DNA from 2 places in the Paraglaciecola sp. G1-13 genome. Region 1 is predicted to be linked to the other one. Evidence: predicted binding sites of a transcription regulator. Region 1 holds the regulator's gene; the other holds the start of a gene.
The links. The regulator NrdR, encoded in region 1, represses ribonucleotide reductase genes. The targets are predictions, from matches to a motif close to AAACACNANATNTNGTGTTT.

Region 1 (9,365 bases):
GCACAACAAGATCCGAATTTAATGGCTGTTACCCCTGCCATGCGCGAAGGCTCAGGTATGGTCGAGTTTTCACAAAAATTCCCAGCACAATATTTTGACGTCGCCATTGCCGAGCAACACGCAGTGACATTCGCTGCGGGCCTTGCCAAAGAAGGCCAAAATGCCGTAGTGGCTATTTACTCGACGTTTTTGCAGCGCGCCTACGATCAGCTGATCCACGATGTGGCTTTGCAAAACTTACCCGTGTTGTTCGCTATTGACCGCGCAGGTTTAGTCGGTGCTGACGGGCCAACGCACCAAGGCGCATTCGATATCCCATTTTTACGCTGTATTCCGAACATGGTTATCATGGTACCTGCGGATGAAAATGAATGTCGCCAAATGCTATACACAGGACACAAGCTGAACAAACCGGCTGCAGTCAGATACCCAAGAGGTTCAGGCACAGGGGTTAAGCCCGATAACACCATGCAAGCATTAGAAATCGGTAAAAGCAGAACCATACGCCAAGGCGAAAAAGTCGCTATCTTGAATTTTGGCGTGTTACTGCCTTATGCAGAAAAAGCCGCTGAAGTACTCAATGCCACTGTGATTGATATGCGCTTCGTCAAGCCCTTGGATACTGAAGCGGTGGCCAATGTAGCCAAAGATCATGAACTGCTTATTACCCTTGAAGATGGCGCTACCACAGGTGGTGCTGGCGGCGCGGTGGCTGAATACCTACTGAGTACAGTACACACCAGTCGCTTACTGCAAATCGGTTTGCCTGATGAGTTTATAATGCAGGGCACCCAAACTGAGATGTATGCTGAAATTGGAATGGATGACGCGGGTATAATCGCTAAAGCACACACTTTCTTGGCACAGTAAAAGCCCTCTATTCCCAATCTATTAAGCCGCTTTATTGCTACTCAGTAAAGCTAAAAGCGGCCTTGGTATTAGCCACCCACAAACCTATCGCTGAGCCAGTAACCTATCTAGATTATTGGCAAACGCTTGTTTCTCTTTGTTGCCATAAGCGCCAGGACCACCTGTTTGAACGCCGCTGCTACGCATGGTGTCCATGAAGTCACGAATATTCAATATGCTACCGATACTTTCTTTGGTGTAAAGCTCACCACGTGGGTTGAGCGCATGAGCGCCCTTAGCAATGACCTCGGCGGCAAACGGTATGTCGGCGGTGATCACCAAGTCGTTCGCTACGCATTGCTCAACAATATAATCATCAGCCACGTCAAAGCCACTTTGTACCTGAATACTGGTAATGTTTTTATCAGGCGGTACAGGAATGTGTTGGTTTGCCACCAAGGTCATTTCAACCTGAGTGCGCTGCGCCGCTTTAAACAAGATTTGTTTTACAAGAACGGGACACGCGTCCGCATCAACCCAGATTTTCATGGAGTACCTTTTCGATTAACAAACAACAAAGAATCAACAAAACAGAATAAAAAACAAAGAGTATGAAGCGTTAGCGCGCATAACTGTATCGTTTAGAAGCGGCTACAGCCAGCCAAAATACAGCGTGATGTGCATCAGAATGAGGGCGAAAAAACCTGCTAAAATATCGTCAATCATAATGCCGAACCCGCCATGTACCCGCGCATCTAAATAACTGATCGGCCAAGGCTTCAAAATATCAAAAATACGAAACAGAACAAAACCGAGCAACAATGTTTGCCAACTTAGCGGTACCGCAGTCATAGTGATAAGCAAGCCTGCAATTTCATCCCATACTATGGATGAATCATCATGCACCATCATGTCTTTGGCTGTTTTACCACATAACCAAATACCGATGACTGAGGCTATCAAAGTCACCAGCAAATAGCCTGTTAGCGTAGTGCTATAAGCAAGCAAACACACCAATGGAACAGCCGCAACCGTACCGAATGTGCCAGGCGCTTTTGGCGCTAAACCGCTGCCAAACCCCAAGGCTAAGAAGTGAATGGGGTTGGCTAGTGAAACGCGTTTACGAATATGCCTATCCATTATGCTCGCTTCGCGTGGTTAGGTTGTTCTTTCGTTAATTCAGCTGAATTGAAATGCTCAAACCCCGTTTGGCTGTATGCATAACTTTCATCATTGAATTTCAAATCAATCTTGCCAACCGCACCGTTAATTTGGCCGATGCAGGTTGCTGGCACATTACTGCAAGCTAACACACGCTCTACATTGTTTTTTTGCTCTTCACTCACAGTAAACAGAAGCTCGTAATCATCACCAGAACTCAAAGCGTAATGAAATGCGGCATCTCGATCTGCGGACTCGAGCATCGCTTTGGATAACGGCAGTTTATCGAGTTGCAAGCACGCCCCACATTGGGATGCCTTTAATATCTGCTTAATATCGGCCAACAAACCATCAGAGATATCGATACAAGCACTCGCCACACGGCGTAAACTGGTGCCAGCAAATACTCTTGGTGTTGGATAATGCAAACGTTTCAGCAAGTACTCACTGTGCTCGGTACTTTTAACCTCAGCACGATTAAGCAGAATATCTAGCCCTAAGCCAGCATCCCCTAATGAGCCCGTCACATAAACGAAATCACCGGGTTTAGCACCAGAGCGCTTCAAAGCTTGATCAGCGGCAACAAACCCTTGGGCGGTAATGGTGATCGCCAGTGGACCTTGCACCGTATCGCCGCCAATAAGCTGAACAGAGTAATACTCAGTGTGTTCTCTAAAGCCTTCAGAGAACGCTTTAAGCCACTGCTCATCCACGTTAGGTAAAGATAAAGATAGACTCAACCAAGCTGGCTCAGCGCCCATGGCTGCCAAATCACTCAAATTTACCGCAATAGCTTTTTGGGCAATGGCTTTAGGGTCGGCGTCAGGCAAAAAATGCACACCACTCACTAAGGTATCAGTCGTGGTGGCAAGGGCTTGACCGGCAGGAATCTGGGTAATAGCGCAATCATCGCCTATGCCTAACAGTACATCCTTGCGCTGAAAGCTTACATCGCGAAAATAGGTATCGATCAAAGAAAATTCTTTCACATTTTTATTTTAAAACTCTAAGATTAAAGGGAATACATGGCCTGTGTAACTCCCTAAAATATAACGATCTTTTATGACAACTCGTGTTTACGAAGGGTTTTTATGGCTTTATCAAGCACCCCATTCACAAACTTGTGGCTCTCTTCAGCACCAAACGACTTAGCAAGCTCAATGGCCTCATTAATGACCACTTTATAAGGGACATCAATACGCTCAACAAGTTCGTAAGTAGCCAGTCGTAAAATAGCGTTTTCAACGGGATCAAGCTCTTCCGGTAAACGCCCCAAATAAGGTTTGATTTTCGCATCCAGCTCGGCCGTTCTACGCACAACGGCGCGCAACAACTCTAGAAAGTACTCGGTATCAACGTCTTGCATGTTATTGCTCGTGACGATACTCAGTTCTATCTGATCAAGTGGATTTTTTGACATCTGCCAAGAGTAAACGGCTTGAACCGCTAATTCTCTAGCTTTACGACGAGCTGCTGGTTTCACCTACTCTGCCCCTTCGATATTGGCCATAACGTTAACCATTTCAAGTGCACCTAATGCTGCTTCAGCGCCTTTGTTACCTGCTTTAGTACCAGAGCGCTCAATAGCCTGCTCGATACTGTCAGTGGTGATAACGCCAAAAGAAACCGGAATACCGAATTCAAGTGACACCTGAGCTAAACCTTTGTTGCATTCACCAGCAACAAATTCGAAGTGTGGTGTACCGCCACGGATAACAGCGCCTAGAGCGATGATCCCATCAAAGGTTCCTTTTTCCGCTAGCTTTTTAGCCGCGATAGGCAACTCGTATGCACCAGGTACGCGAACCAAAGTGATATCTTGGCTGTTTACTTCACCGTGACGCTCTAGCGTATCTAATGCGCCTTCAACCAAACTCTCAACAACGAAACTGTTGAAACGTGACACAACCAACGCAAATTTTTTGCCTGTTGCGCGAATATTACCTTCAATGATATTCATGCCTAATAAGCCTTATCTGTAAAAAATGGCGCGTATGATAGCACAGCACCATATGATCCCAAACAGCTTAATGCGCTGTTTATAAAATAGTCATTATCGATGGCAAAGTATTTTGCTGCTCAAGGCGAAATCAAAGATCGGGGAGACGTTTAAGCGAATACCGCTTATCAACTGATGTGTAACGCGTAAAAACAAAAAACGCCTGACAAGCAGGCGTTTTTAGAGTTTGTGATTAACTGTTTAGCTAATCGACATATTCAACCACTTCCAAGCCATAACCTGATAAGGCATGGTACTTTTTAGGTCGACTTAGCAAGCGCATTTTCTTCACGCCTAAGCTGGCAAGTATTTGACTGCCAACCCCTACAGTGCGAGATGTGCCGCTCCATGCTGCGCCAACAGGCTTTTCGCCGTTGTCTTCGGCTTCAAACTGTTTCACTTGCGTCAGTAAATCTTCATCTTTACCCAGTAAAACCAGCACACCACCTTCAGCGGCAATGCGTTTTAGTGCTTGGGGTAAATTCATGCTGCGCTCAATTGCCCGCTCAGAACCCAGCAAGTCACTCAAAGTATTGTGCAAATGCACACGCACCAACGTTGGTTCATCAGGGCTAATTTCGCCTTTACTCAACGCGAAATGTACTTGGTTATCAATAGAGTCTTTGAAGGTAACCAAATCAAACTCACCGAACTCAGTCGGCAGTTTGCATTTTGCCACTTGCTCGATGGTGGTTTCATTTAGGTTACGATATTCAATCAAATCAGCGATTGTGCCAATTTTCAGGTCATGCTTTTTAGCAAATTCTTGTAACTCAGGGCCACGTGCCATGGTGCCGTCTTCGTTGAGTATTTCAACGATAACTGAGGCAGGCTCCAGGCCAGCTAAACGCGGTAAATCAACACCCGCTTCGGTATGCCCAGCGCGATTTAACACCCCACCTTCTTTGGCAATAAGGGGGAATATATGCCCGGGTTGCACAATATCGTTGGCCGTGGCATCCGTAGCAACCGCCGCTAAAATAGTGCGCGCACGATCCGCAGCAGAAATACCCGTGGTGACCCCTTCACGTGCTTCGATTGATACGGTGAAGTTAGTCGAGAACTGTGCACCGTTGTTATCCACCATCAAAGGCAAATTCAAGCGTTTACAACGCTCTGCTGTCATGGGCAAGCAAACCAACCCCCGAGCGTGAGTCACCATAAAGTTAATGTCTTTTGGGGTGACGCACTCAGCGGCCATAATTAAATCGCCTTCGTTTTCACGGTCTTCGTCATCCATCAAGATAACCATTTTGCCAAGACGAATGTCTTCGATAATTTCTGCTGTTGTGTTCATTGCCATAATATTGTGATTCTTTTTGGTTGTGTCTTAAATGAGCAGCTATCTGCAAATGTCATTGTGTGCCAAAAGCGCACGACTGTTGTTCAGCATGTGTCCTAACGTAAAAAGCCATTTTCAGCCAAAAACGCCATGCTGATATCTGATTTTTTCAGGCCTGTTTCAGCGGCTTTGTCGCCGAGCATTAATCGCTCTAGGTAACGGGCAACCACGTCCACTTCCAAATTAATTTTAGTGCCCTTCTTGTAGCCACCAATGATGGTTTCTTGCAGGCTGTGGGGAATAAGAGTAATCAAAAATTTGGCACCCTCTACAGCATTCACCGTCAAGCTGACACCGTCTACAGTAATCGAGCCTTTTTCCGCTAAGTAACGGGCTAAATCTTTTGGTGCTTGCACCCAAATTTCCACGTAACGCCCAACAGGGGAGACGGAAACGACTTCGCCCACACCATCAACGTGCCCGCTGACGATGTGCCCACCAAAGCGGGATGTCGGTAACATGGCCTTTTCTAAGTTCACCTTACTACCCGCTTTATAATCGGCAAAACCGCTGCGCTTAATGGTCTCGTGCGACACGTCAGCACTAAAGCCGCTCGAGTTCATGTCTACCACGGTTAAACACACACCGTTATTGGCGATACTGTCGCCAAGGGCCACATCCGACATATCCAGTTTATTTACCCGTATGCGCAAGCGAATGTCATCGCCCGTTGGGGTTAAGGATTCGATGTGCCCCACATCTTCAATTATTCCGGTAAACATAATGTCTTTTCACTCATATTAACTGTGTAATCTGTTTGAACATCGCGCTGATTTGAAACGAACAGGCTAGGTTAAACGAACACCCTATATCAAACACGCCCGTTATTTCCGTTATGTACGGGTCACTTGGCGTGGGTAGTAAATTATGTAAAGCGCGCCGTCAGCTTTAAATCTAGGCCGACTTGGCGTACATCCTGCCATTGTAATTCAAAAGCTTGCTGCATTTGGGTTAATTCGTCCACCGCAAATAAATCTCGGCCTTTATCTCCTAATAGTTTGGGCGCTTGGTACAAAATCAATTCATCTATTAGTTTATTCTGTAATAACGCCCCTGCAAGCTTCGCCCCTGCCTCTACCCATATATGGTTAAACCCGCGCTGGCCAAGGTGTTTCATTACATCTTGCAGGTCAAGTTGCGCACCGTTTGATTGGGCTTGATATTGCTCAACATGATCTGGAAATTCGGCTGTATTTGGCTGGCTATTGATAATCACAATGGGAGACGATAAAGCAAATAAATGCAGATCAGGGCGCATCTGGTTGCGCCCATCGAGCAAAACTCGCGCAGGTTGGCGTAAATTCACTTCTGCTAACGCATTTCTTGCAAAACCCAATTCGCTGTAACGCACATTCAATGAAGGGTTATCCGCCAGGACCGTGCCCGAGCCAGACAATATCGCGCAACTCTTCGCTCGGTGGCGTTGCACATCTTCACGGGCTAAGGGCCCGGTTATCCACTGGCTTTCACCATTATTTAACGCGGTTTTGCCATCCATGCTTGATGCCAGCTTAACGGTGACCCAAGGCTTGCCTGTTTGCATGCGTTTGATAAAGCCGCGATTAAGCGCCTTGGCTTCACTTTCAAGTAAACCACTGCTCACCTGGACACCCGCGTCACTGAGCTTTTGTAAACCACTGCCGGCCACGAGTGGGTTTGGGTCAACCACCGCGGCAACAACGCGTTTCACTCCCGCTTTAATAAGCGCTTCGGAGCATGGGCCTGTGCGACCGTGATGATTGCACGGCTCTAATGTGACGTAAGCGGTCGCGCCTTTGGTGCGCTCACCGGCTTGGGCAATAGCGTGAATTTCTGCATGGGGGGTCCCGGCTTTTTGATGCCAGCCTTGGCCGACAATATTGCCTTGGGCATCAGTAATAACACAGCCCACATTGGGATTCGGCGAAGTCGTGTATTGGCCTTTTTCAGCCAAACGGATGGCCAAAGCCATCATTTTTGCGTCAAGCGCAGAGAATTGCGTCACTCTACAACCTTATTAATTTAACTCTAGGGCACAGGAAAAACGTGAATCATTCGGCATGTTAGTCACCCAAACGTGCGATTTCTTCGCCAAATTCGCGAATATCTTCGAACGAGCGATACACAGATGCAAAGCGCACATAGGCCACTTTATCCAGCTCTTTGAGAGCGTCCATAATTAGATTGCCCAAGTATTCACTGGTGATCTCACGCTCGCCTGTGGCACGCATAGCCGATTTAAGACGACTGATACACTGCTCCACTTGCTCGGTACTCACTGGGCGTTTTTCAAGGGCACGCTGTAATCCTGCCCGCAACTTATCTTCGTTAAACGGCTCACGAGAGCCATCGCGCTTGACCACGCGGGGCATGACCAATTCAGCCATTTCAAAGGTAGTGAAACGCTCTTTACACATAGTACATTCACGACGGCGGCGCACCTGGTGCCCGTCAGCCACTAAGCGAGAGTCAATCACCTTGGTTTCTTGGATAGAACAGAAGGGACAAAACATAACGTTCTCTTGTACCGGAAATTTTCCGGTAAATTAACAAAAAAACGCGAAAGTTGATAGGAGTAAGAGCAAAGGTAGGGCAATAGAATTGTTAAACCAAAGCTAAAAGCCTGCTGTCTCCTGCAACTAAGGCTGTATTTGCTGCAAGAGCCCTCTGGGAACAAAAGTACTGGCCGCCGCGATAACGCTGTTGTCATCAACAGATACCACACGGCTGTTAATTTTCACTCCTCTATGAGTGGCGACCAGCGTGCCTGTCAGCACGTAATTCATATCGGTTTGGCCATTTAGAAGTGCACCGTCGCGCGATAGCGCTAAGTCACCCATGGCGGACACATCAATATTTTTAGTTAGCTTGAAATCCACTACATTAACGCCATAACTGGGCAGTTCAGTGGCTAGCGCTTCTGCAAATTGATTACCTAAACTACTGGAATTTCGTAACGTTTCATCAAAATCAACAAAGCTTGCAACACCCACCGTCATGCCTTCAAGGGCAGTAAACTTGGCCAACTTACCTGCCAATTGCTGGGCGTACTCGCCTAACCCCACTTTACTGTTGGCAAAGATTCCGCCGTGAGAGATGGCATAGCGCCCCGTAGACATACCAAGTTGGTTATTATGTGTTGCGCTTTCTAATTTGCCGTTGACAGAATCGCTTTGGGAATGAGCAGATGCTGTGATGTTATTTAATTTATTATATCGCTGAGTACGGGCTAATTTTTGTAGGTCGTTCATCAATTGCGTTAACTCTTCAGGAGAGTCAGCCAGTGGTGCCAACGGATTGGCATAAGAAGTATTCCCACTATTAACATTGTTAACGTTAATTGAGGTATTTGAATTATCTGTATTGATCGTCTGTGAGCTGCCGACTGAGATGCCTTTACTTTGGCTGCCGTCAGATTGAGCACTATTTCCTTGAGGGTTATTTCCTTGTGTATATTGCGGTTGCCCCTGCATGTATTGCTCTAACGACGGCGAACTGCCAATAACTGACATTTCACTTAAAGTATCAATTAAGAAAGCCAAATCTTCTTCGTTTTTCACCATCCGCTCAAGGGCCGGTTTTTGTGCTTCCCATTCAATTTTTTGTTGTTCGAGCATCGCTTTTAATTCGAGGTATTGTGGGTCGCTTTTGTCTATCACTATTTCATTGTTGTCTTGAAACATTGAACAACCGGATACTGATGTGAGAAAGACCCCTACGCAACATGCTTTGGTTAGCCCCCTAACTACGTACTGGTTATTCTTATTAAATTTACTCACAATGCACCTCAGAATTTTAACGATTAGCTTTAAGCGCTCAGAATATTCTTAGCTTTTTTCACTTTGCTTGAATTTAAGGCTAATGCCGGGATTGCCCTGACTTCGGTGTAATGCGTTAACCACACTGGCAGGGATAAACCCTTGCGCGCTAGACAACACCTTTTTGCTGTTGATAGACACCATACGGGCGTTCACAATGACCCCGTCTTGATGCTTTACCATAGTGCCACCCATTACATATTGCACAGGCATGTCT
Region 2 (9,365 bases), 1.4 Mb from region 1:
GAGCACGCCATTTACTAAAGATAAGTTATCTGGTCTGTATGATGTGTTTGCCCGAGTAATGGCTGACGATAATTTAGACATTTAATGTAATCCGTATCGATTGAAAGAGCACCGCAAGGGTGCTTTTTCGTTTTTAGGCAACCCATTTTGAGGACAATCTAGTATGAGCTTCGCTGATAAAGTGCTTGCTGTTAATGACAACCTTCCTATTCGTACTGATTTACCTGTGCACAGTGGCAAAGTTCGTTCTGTATATTGGTTAACAGAACAGGACAGCCGACGTCTTATTGAAGAGCATAATTACCCGGTACCGAAAGATACGCCATTAGCCATCATGTTAATAAGCGATCGTATTTCAGCGTTTGATTGCATTTGGCGTGGTGAAGAAGGTATGCAAGGTGTACCTGGCAAAGGCGCAGCGTTAAATGCTATTTCAAACCATTGGTTTGGCTTATTTAAGGAGCAGGGGCTGGCTGATAGTCATATATTAGACATTCCTCACCCACTGGTATGGATTGTTCAGAAAGCTCGTCCAATCATGATTGAGGCGATTTGCCGTCAATATATTACGGGTTCCATGTGGCGTGCGTACGAAAAAGGCGAACGCGAGTTTTGCGGTATCCGTCTTGAGGAAGGGTTATCAAGAGACAGCAAGTTAGCCAATATATTGATTACTCCTTCTACCAAAGGTGTTCTTAAAGGCATTGAGGGGGTGCCAGAAGCAGACGATGTGAATGTGTCTCGTAGTGATATAGCGCAACACTATGCTGCGTTTGACTTTAACGCTGCTGATGACATTGCTTTGTACGAAAAATTACTCACTGAAGGCTTCGGGGTCATAAGTCATGCGCTTAACAAAATCGATCAAATTTTTGTAGATACAAAGTTCGAATTTGGTTATGTAAAAGACGTAGACGGAAACGATAAATTAATTTATATGGATGAAGTGGGAACCCCAGATTCATCTCGTATATGGGACGCCAAGCAATACGATCAAGGCAATATTGTCGAGAACTCAAAAGAGGGATTCAGGCAGTTGCTGCTCAATTACTTCCCTGATCCTGATATATTGCTTAATAAAGAGCGCATGGACGAACGCGAGGCATTAGCACGAAACAATGCCTTACCAGTACAGGTGTTAATGGATATATCAAAGACTTATACACAAATAGCGGAGAAAATCACCGGCCAAAAAATTGTGCTCAGTGATAACCCTAAAGAAGAAGTGATCAGTGTTTTACGGGATAAGTACCAGCTTATTGACTAAACTCATATCTCGTTTGAAAGGTGAGACTCATATAAGCCAGATATTTTTAAGCCAGCTATTTTGCTGGCTTTTTTGGGTTTTAAAACCGCTAGCTTCTTGTTAGCTAATTCCAATCGATTGACGCTGCGTGTGTATTGGAGGTTGGATTACGCTTTAATTTTTATGTGGCCCAAGGGTTTACAGCAACAAGGCAGTATTTCGCCGTCATCGATGAAAGCAAGAGGATCAAGTAGGTATTCTACCTCACCTTCGATTAACTGTGTTCTACATGCGCCGCAAAATCCCTCTTTGCAGTGGTATTCCTTAGGAACATTATGGGTGAGCAAACAGTCGAGGAGATTGTTGTGAGCAAACGAAATCGTTTGCTCACAGGGGGCATCGGGGTCGTCGTGTTCAACAATCGTGACTTTTTTGCACACTATAACTCGAACTCGTCGAAGTCGTTGCTGCCGACTTCAGAGTCGATTTGGCCGACAAGATAGGAGCTGATCTCGGATTCTTGCGGAGCGACCTGTACGTTGTCTGAATTCAAATAATTATTCATCCAAGGCAAGGGGTTATTTTTAATGTCAAATGGCTGACCTAAGCCAATTGCTGACATTCTGTGGTTCGCAATAAACTCCACGTATTGACATAAAATGTCTTTATTTAGGCCAATCATCGAGCCGTTCTGAAATAAGTACTCAGCCCATTCTTTCTCTTGATTAACTGCGTCAAGGAAGATATTTGTCGCTTCCTCTTTATACTCAAGGGCGATTTCAGCCATTTCAGGGTCGTCTTTGCCTTTGGCCCACAAGTTCAAAATATGCTGCGTCGAGGTCAAGTGTAGGTTTTCATCACGTGAAATCAGGCGAATAATTTTAGAATTACCTTCCATTAATTCACGCTCAGCAAACGCAAACGTACACGCGAACGACACGTAAAAACGAATCGCTTCCAAGGCATTGACTGAATTCATGCACAAGAATAGTTTTATCTTCAGCGTACGCATAGTCACAACGTGCTCTTCACCATTGATGGTGTGCGTACCTTCACCAAGGGTTTGCCAAAGTTGGGTGTAAAAAATCAAATCGTCATAGTATTTAGAAATATCAGCAGCGCGCTTCTTGATTTGCTCATTTTCAACGATATCGGAGAAAATACTGCTTGGGTCCCCAAACAAGTTACGCAAAATATGGGTGTAGGAACGTGAATGAATGGTTTCAAAAAACGACCATGTTTCAGTCCATGTTTCTAGCTCAGGAATAGAAATAATCGGTAAGAAAGCAATATTTGGGCTACGGCCTTGAATAGAGTCTAATAAGGTTTGATATTTCAAATTCGAAATAAAAATATGCTTTTCTGATTCACTCAGCTTTTGAAAGTCAACTCTGTCTTTACTGACATCTACTTCTTCGGGGCGCCAGAAAAAACTGATTTGCTTCTCGATAAGTTTTTCGAAAATGCTGTGTTTTTGTTGATCATAACGGGCAACGTTGACCGGATTGCCAAAAAACATAGGTTCCTGCAAAGGGTCATTATTGATTTGATTAAACGTTGTGTATTTCATGAATGTTAGCAGACCATTTTGAGTTGAATTCGCCCTTTAGGGATACGCTAAAGGGCTCAGAAAGATTAAATTTTACACGCACCGCCAGCACAATCGTCGTCTTCTTCAACGACTGCTTCTTGTGGAACGAACTGGGTTGATTTCAGCTCTTGCTGTGATGTATCTGCTGCGCCATCACGAGTGTTGTGGTAGTACAAAGTTTTTACGCCTAGCTGATAAGCGGTAAGCAAGTCTTTCAACAATAACTTCATGGGGACTTTGCCACCGTCGTATTTGTTCGGGTCGTAACTGGTGTTAGCTGAAATTGTTTGATCAACAAACTTTTGCATAATACCGGTTAACTGTAAGTAACCATCGTTAGACGGTAAGTCCCACAACAATTCGTACTTGTCTTTCAACAATTCGTACTCAGGCACCACCTGCTTCAACACTCCATCTTTACTAGATTTAACACTGATGTGGCCGCGTGGTGGCTCAATGCCATTGGTGGCATTTGAAATCTGTGATGATGTTTCAGACGGCATCAAGGCAGACAAGGTACTGTTACGTAGACCGTATTGCTTGATGTCAGCACGTAGACTGTCCCAGTCACAATGCAGTGGCTCGTTACAAATTTTGTCTAAGTCTTTCTTGTAGGTATCAATTGGCATGATCCCTTGAGAGTAGGTGGTCTCATCAAACTTAGGACATGCGCCTTTCTCTTTTGCTAGGTTACAAGAGGCACGCATCAAGTGATATTGCATGGCTTCAAATGTTCGGTGAATGAGGCCGTTGGCACTGCCATCTGAGTATTTAACGCCGTTCTTAGCAAGGTAGTAGGCAAAATTGATTACACCTATACCCAATGTACGACGCCCCATAGTGGCATTGTACGCTGCGGGTACGGGGTAATCTTGATAATCGAGTAGGTTGTCAAGCGCACGTACGGCGAGGTCAGCCATTTCTGCGAAGTCTTCTAAGCTTTCAATGGCACCTAGGTTAAACGCTGATAATGTACAAAGGGCAATTTCGCCGTTTTCGTCATTAACGTGCTCAAGGGGTTTAGTCGGTAGAGCGATTTCAAGACACAGGTTGCTTTGACGGATCGGTGCAACTTTCGGGTCGAAAGGACTGTGCGTGTTGCAGTGATCCACGTTCTGAAGATAGATACGGCCGGTACTAGCACGCTCTTGCATGAACAAGCTAAACAACTCTACTGCTTTGATTTGGGTCTTGCGGATGCTGTCATCTTGCTCGTACTTAACGTATAGCTCTTCAAATTTAGGTTGGTCAGCAAAGAACGCATCGTACAAACCAGGTACGTCAGATGGGCTAAACAAGCTAATGTGCTGATCTTTAATCAAGCGCTGATACATCAACTTATTAAATTGCACGCCGTAATCCAAATGACGAACGCGGTTTTCTTCTACACCACGGTTATTTTTCAATACTAGAAGTGATTCCACTTCCATATGCCAAAGTGGGTAGAAAAGTGTTGCTGCACCGCCGCGAACGCCGCCTTGTGAACAACTTTTAACGGCAGTTTGGAAATACTTGTAGAATGGAATACAACCCGTATGGAATGCTTCGCCGCCGCGAATAGGGCTACCAAGAGCACGTATGCGCCCTGCGTTGACACCGATACCGGCGCGCTGGCTCACGTATTTAACAATGGCACTGGCTGTCGCGTTAATTGAATCAAGGCTATCGCCAGCTTCAATCAATACACATGAGCTGAACTGCCTTGTAGGTGTACGCACGCCGGCCATGATTGGCGTAGGCAGTGAGATTTTGAATTTCGACGTCGCATCATAGAAGCGCTTGATGTATTCCATGCGCGAATCTTTCGGGTAATCAGCAAACAAACATGCTGCGACCAAGATATATAAAAATTGGGCACTTTCGTAAATTTCGCCTGTTACCCGGTTTTGAACAAGGTATTTACCTTCTAGCTGCTTTACTGCGGCGTAGCTAAAGTCCATGTCACGCCAGTGGTCAATATAATCATCCATTTCTTGAAATTCAGCTTCGCTGTAATCACTCAACAAATGTTGATCATATTTTTGCATCTCGACCATGTTGGTAACATGGGCGAAAAGCGCTGGGGGCTCAAACTGCCCATAAGCTTTCTTACGTAAATGGAAGATAGCCAAACGTGCTGCTAAGTATTGATAATCTGGTGCGTCTGTTGAAATAAGATCGGCCGCTGAGCGGATCAGCGTTTCATGAATATCTTCTGTCTTGATACCGTCGTAGAACTGAATATGCGCTTTAATTTCCACCTGAGATACAGACACATTATTAAGGCCTTTAGCTGCCCAAGTAATAACTTTGTGGATTTTTTCGAGGTCAATGCTTTCGCGCTCGCCAGTTCGCTTGGTAACGAAGAGTTTGTTATTCATGTATACGCCGTTTTGATTATAGTTTTTACAAAATATAGAAACGGTGAATTTCACCATTTCTGTGGAAATTATGCTTGACGAAGAGGGAAAGTTGCGGATCTTTTTTACAACGACCATCCTGTCGATAAAACACAAGATAATGAGGTTTTAGTGCCTTTGCAACCCCACATCTGGTGCTTTTGTAGACGTTCAAATCAACAGAAAATTTATGTTAGTAACGACTCACCTAACAAGGCCATTCTCTTTGCATGTATAGGGAATGCAAGATCATTTTTAGGAATTATTTTTTTATAAACTTTTTTAATCGAAAAAATAAGTTGTTATAATTTCACGATATATAGTGTCTAGGTGTTTACAAAACCACTACATATCGTGTTTGGTGTTATAGGTGGGCGAGGATTGCCTGTGGTTGATCAATGTACAGATCCGCATTCCAGCTGTCTGATCTATGCTCTGGGCCTATGTATCCATAGTTTGCCACCACACTAAACATGTTCGCAGCTTTTGCGGCATCTATGTCACGTTTAGCATCACCGATATACCAACACTCTGTAGGATTAATGTTCATCGCGTTTGCAGCATGTATCAGGGGCAAAGGGTGGGGTTTGCGTTTTTCTAACGTGTCGCCACTGATGACCACTTGGCACTGGGCAAACTCGTCAAAATGAGGTAACAAAAGCTCGGTGAGCCATTGTGGTTTATTGGTCACAATGCCCCAAGGGATATTATCCTTATCTAAACGTGCAAGTAGCTCTCTAATGCCATCAAACGAAACGGTATCTACACATATCTCTTGTTCATATCTTTCAAGAAAAAGGGCCCTAAGTGCTTCGACGTCAAAATCCGCAAGCCTATCGCCAAAGCCTATTTCGAGTAATCCTTGAGAGCCATCGGAAGCAATATTACGATATACGCTGAACGCGCATGAGGGCATTTTATGTTGGTGTAAAACCCAGTTTAGGGCATTGCCTAAATCTCGTGCAGTGTCTAATAACGTACCGTCTAAATCGAACAATACACCTTTGGGCTTATTTAGCATGTTATGCATCACCGCCATGCTGACAATGTACGATGTAATTCACGTCAACGTTTTTGTCAGATAAATAAAACTGTTGAGTAATGGGGTTTACATGCAGGCCTGTCATATGTTTCGCCATTAAAGATGTATTGTCTACCCAGTTTAATAATTCCGAGGGTTTAATAAACTTGTCATGATTGTGGGTTTCTTTTGGCACTAATTTAAGAATGTGCTCTGCGCCGACTATCGCCATCAAATATGATTTGATATTACGGTTTAGGGTCGAGAAAAATACCGTGCCACCAGGTTTAACCAGTCTGCTACAGGCCTCAACAACAGATGACGGGTCAGGCACATGTTCGAGCATTTCCATACAAGTCACCACATCGAATTGCCCAGGATGGGCATCAGCGAACTCTTCCGCTGTTGACAGCTGATAGTCAATGCTTAATTGTGATTCAAGGCTATGTAATCTTGCTACTTCAAGCGGGGCTTCGCCCATATCAATGCCGGATACTTCAGCACCCGCGCGCGCCATACTTTCCGCTAAAATACCGCCACCGCAACCCACATCAATCACTTTCTTGCCTTCAAGCCCTTGAGTGCGCTGCACGATATAATCGGTTCTAAGTGGGTTGATGGTATGTAAGGGTTTAAACTCCCCGTTTAGGTCCCACCAACGAGATGCCAAATCGGCAAATTTCTGTATTTCTTGATGGTCAACATTTTGAGCTGAGTTCATATTGCGGTCCAAAAATTTGAATTTCGCTATTATAGCCAGCATGTATTAAAGCTGGCTAGCGCAATATATGCGGTTTTTTAGCGTCTTTGGCTACTATATGAGCGGATCCTATCTATTTATTTTTTACGGTCAGTGTTAGAATCCCAAGGCTCGATAATACGAAATTCCAGAGTTAATCGTTGACTGTTATTTTGAGGCCTAGCTCAAATGCACTGACGCGGATTGTAAATTTTATGTCTAATTCTATTTCTAATAATAATGACTAGGGACAAGGCTGTATATGACTGATCACGCCCAAGAAATTCTTCCTATTAATATTGAAGAAGAACTTAAAAATTCTTATCTTGATTACGCCATGAGCGTAATTGTAGGCAGGGCGCTGCCTGATGTAAGAGATGGCTTGAAGCCCGTGCATCGCCGGGTTTTGTTCGCTATGAACGAGCTGAAAAACGATTTTAACAAACCCTATAAAAAATCGGCACGTGTTGTCGGTGATGTTATCGGTAAGTACCACCCACATGGAGACTCGGCTGTTTACGATACCATCGTACGTATGGCTCAGCCGTTTTCTTTACGTTACATGCTGGTAGATGGTCAAGGTAACTTCGGTTCTGTTGATGGTGATTCAGCCGCTGCAATGCGTTACACCGAAATCCGTATGGCGAAAATTTCCCATGAATTATTAGCGGATTTAGAAAAAGAAACCGTCGACTTCGTTCCGAATTACGACGGCACCGAATTCATCCCTGACGTACTGCCCACTAAAGTACCCAACCTATTAATCAATGGTTCTTCAGGTATTGCTGTTGGTATGGCGACTAACATTCCTCCTCACAACTTAACCGAAGTTGTGAACGGGTGTATCGCGTTAATTGATAAGCCTGAGCTTTCCATTGAAGAATTGATGGAATATATCCCAGGCCCAGATTTCCCGACCGCTGCCTTTATAAGTGGTCGTAAGGGTATTGAAGAAGCGTACCGTACTGGGCGTGGAAAAATATACATGCGCGCCCGCGCAGAGATTGAGCGCGAAGACAATGGTAAAGAAACCATAGTCGTTCACGAAATTCCTTATCAGGTCAACAAAGCGCGCCTAATTGAAAAGATAGCCGAGCTGGTAAAAGAAAAGAAAATAGAAGGCATTTCAGCCCTACGTGATGAGTCTGACAAAGATGGCATGCGTATTGTAGTTGAAGTCAAACGTAACGAGTCAGGTGAAGTCTTACTGAACCACTTATATTCACAAACACAGATGCAAACCGTGTTTGGGATCAACATGGTGGCACTGGATAAAACTCAGCCTAAAGTGTTCAATTTACTTGAGATACTGCAAGCCTTCGTTTTACACCGCCGCGAAGTGGTCACACGCCGTACGGTTTTCGAACTGAAGAAAGCCCGTGAGCGTGCCCATATTCTTGAAGGTTTAGCGATTGCTTTGGCTAATATAGACCCGATAATCGCACTGATTAAAGCGTCTAAAAGCCCGTCTGATGCCAAAATATCATTGACGGCTCAAGGTTGGGCATTAGGTGATGTGTCTGACATGTTAGAGCGTGCCGGTAATGACGCAGCTCGTCCTGATTGGTTAGAGCCTGAGTTTGGTATTCGTGATGGTTTGTACTATCTAACAGAGCAGCAAGCGCAAGCAATTCTTGACCTACGTTTGAATAAATTAACGGGTCTTGAGCACGAAAAAATTCTTTCTGAGTACAAAGAGTTATTAGACCTGATTGCAGAATTACTGCATATATTAGGTAGTCCTGAGCGCTTGATGGAAGTCATACGTGAGGAGCTTGAAAAAATTCGTGATGAATTCGGTGATGAGCGCCGCACTGAAATCACTGCCGCATCTCACGATATCGATATTGAAGACTTGATTGAACGTGAAGAGGTTGTGGTGACACTATCTCGTGAAGGTTACGTAAAGTATCAAAAGCTAAACGATTACGAGTCGCAGCGCCGTGGTGGTAAAGGTAAATCAGCGACCAAGATGAAAGAAGAAGATTTCATCGAGAAGTTACTGGTGGCCAATACCCATGACCACATTTTGTGCTTCTCTACTCGCGGCCGATTGTATTGGCTAAAAGTATACCAATTGCCATTAGCAAGTCGTAATGCACGCGGTCGTCCAATTGTGAATATTTTACCGTTGGAAGCAAATGAACGTATCACTGCGATTTTGCCTATTCAAGAATTTGAAGAAGGTAAATACGTCTTAATGGCTACGGCTAATGGTACGGTGAAGAAAACGGCCTTGGTCCAGTACTCACGCCCACGTGCAAACGGTATTATCGCGGTCAACTTGAACGACGGTGATGAGCTAATCGGTGTTGATATTACCGACGGTAGCAGTGATATCATGTTGTTCTCGGATGCGGGTAAAGTCGTTCGCTTTAATGAAAAAGCAC

Region 2: nrdA (class 1a ribonucleoside-diphosphate reductase subunit alpha) is a predicted target of NrdR. The motif match lies at 5,357-5,376, and genes of this name have one in related genera.

The regions. Positions count from the first base shown of each region.
Region 1 covers NZ_CM147903.1:1,070,431-1,079,795, reverse strand. The annotation lists gene dxs (1-deoxy-D-xylulose-5-phosphate synthase) at 1-870, shown strand, start outside; gene AC0L6N_RS04485 (YaiI/YqxD family protein) at 955-1,398, opposite strand; gene AC0L6N_RS04480 (phosphatidylglycerophosphatase A family protein) at 1,501-1,989, opposite strand; gene thiL (thiamine-phosphate kinase) at 1,989-2,999, opposite strand; gene nusB (transcription antitermination factor NusB) at 3,071-3,493, opposite strand; gene ribH (6,7-dimethyl-8-ribityllumazine synthase) at 3,494-3,970, opposite strand; gene ribBA (bifunctional 3,4-dihydroxy-2-butanone-4-phosphate synthase/GTP cyclohydrolase II) at 4,215-5,312, opposite strand; gene AC0L6N_RS04455 (riboflavin synthase) at 5,408-6,073, opposite strand; gene ribD (bifunctional diaminohydroxyphosphoribosylaminopyrimidine deaminase/5-amino-6-(5-phosphoribosylamino)uracil reductase RibD) at 6,217-7,335, opposite strand; gene nrdR (transcriptional regulator NrdR) at 7,394-7,843, opposite strand; gene AC0L6N_RS04440 (FlgO family outer membrane protein) at 7,970-9,109, opposite strand; gene AC0L6N_RS04435 (FlgO family outer membrane protein) at 9,158-9,365, opposite strand, start outside.
Region 2 covers NZ_CM147903.1:2,483,868-2,493,232, reverse strand. The annotation lists gene bamC (outer membrane protein assembly factor BamC) at 1-85, shown strand, start outside; gene AC0L6N_RS10435 (phosphoribosylaminoimidazolesuccinocarboxamide synthase) at 164-1,267, shown strand; gene yfaE (class I ribonucleotide reductase maintenance protein YfaE) at 1,414-1,686, opposite strand; gene nrdB (class Ia ribonucleoside-diphosphate reductase subunit beta) at 1,686-2,816, opposite strand; gene nrdA (class 1a ribonucleoside-diphosphate reductase subunit alpha) at 2,882-5,197, opposite strand; gene AC0L6N_RS10415 (HAD family hydrolase) at 5,580-6,236, opposite strand; gene ubiG (bifunctional 2-polyprenyl-6-hydroxyphenol methylase/3-demethylubiquinol 3-O-methyltransferase UbiG) at 6,238-6,957, opposite strand; gene gyrA (DNA topoisomerase (ATP-hydrolyzing) subunit A) at 7,238-9,365, shown strand, end outside.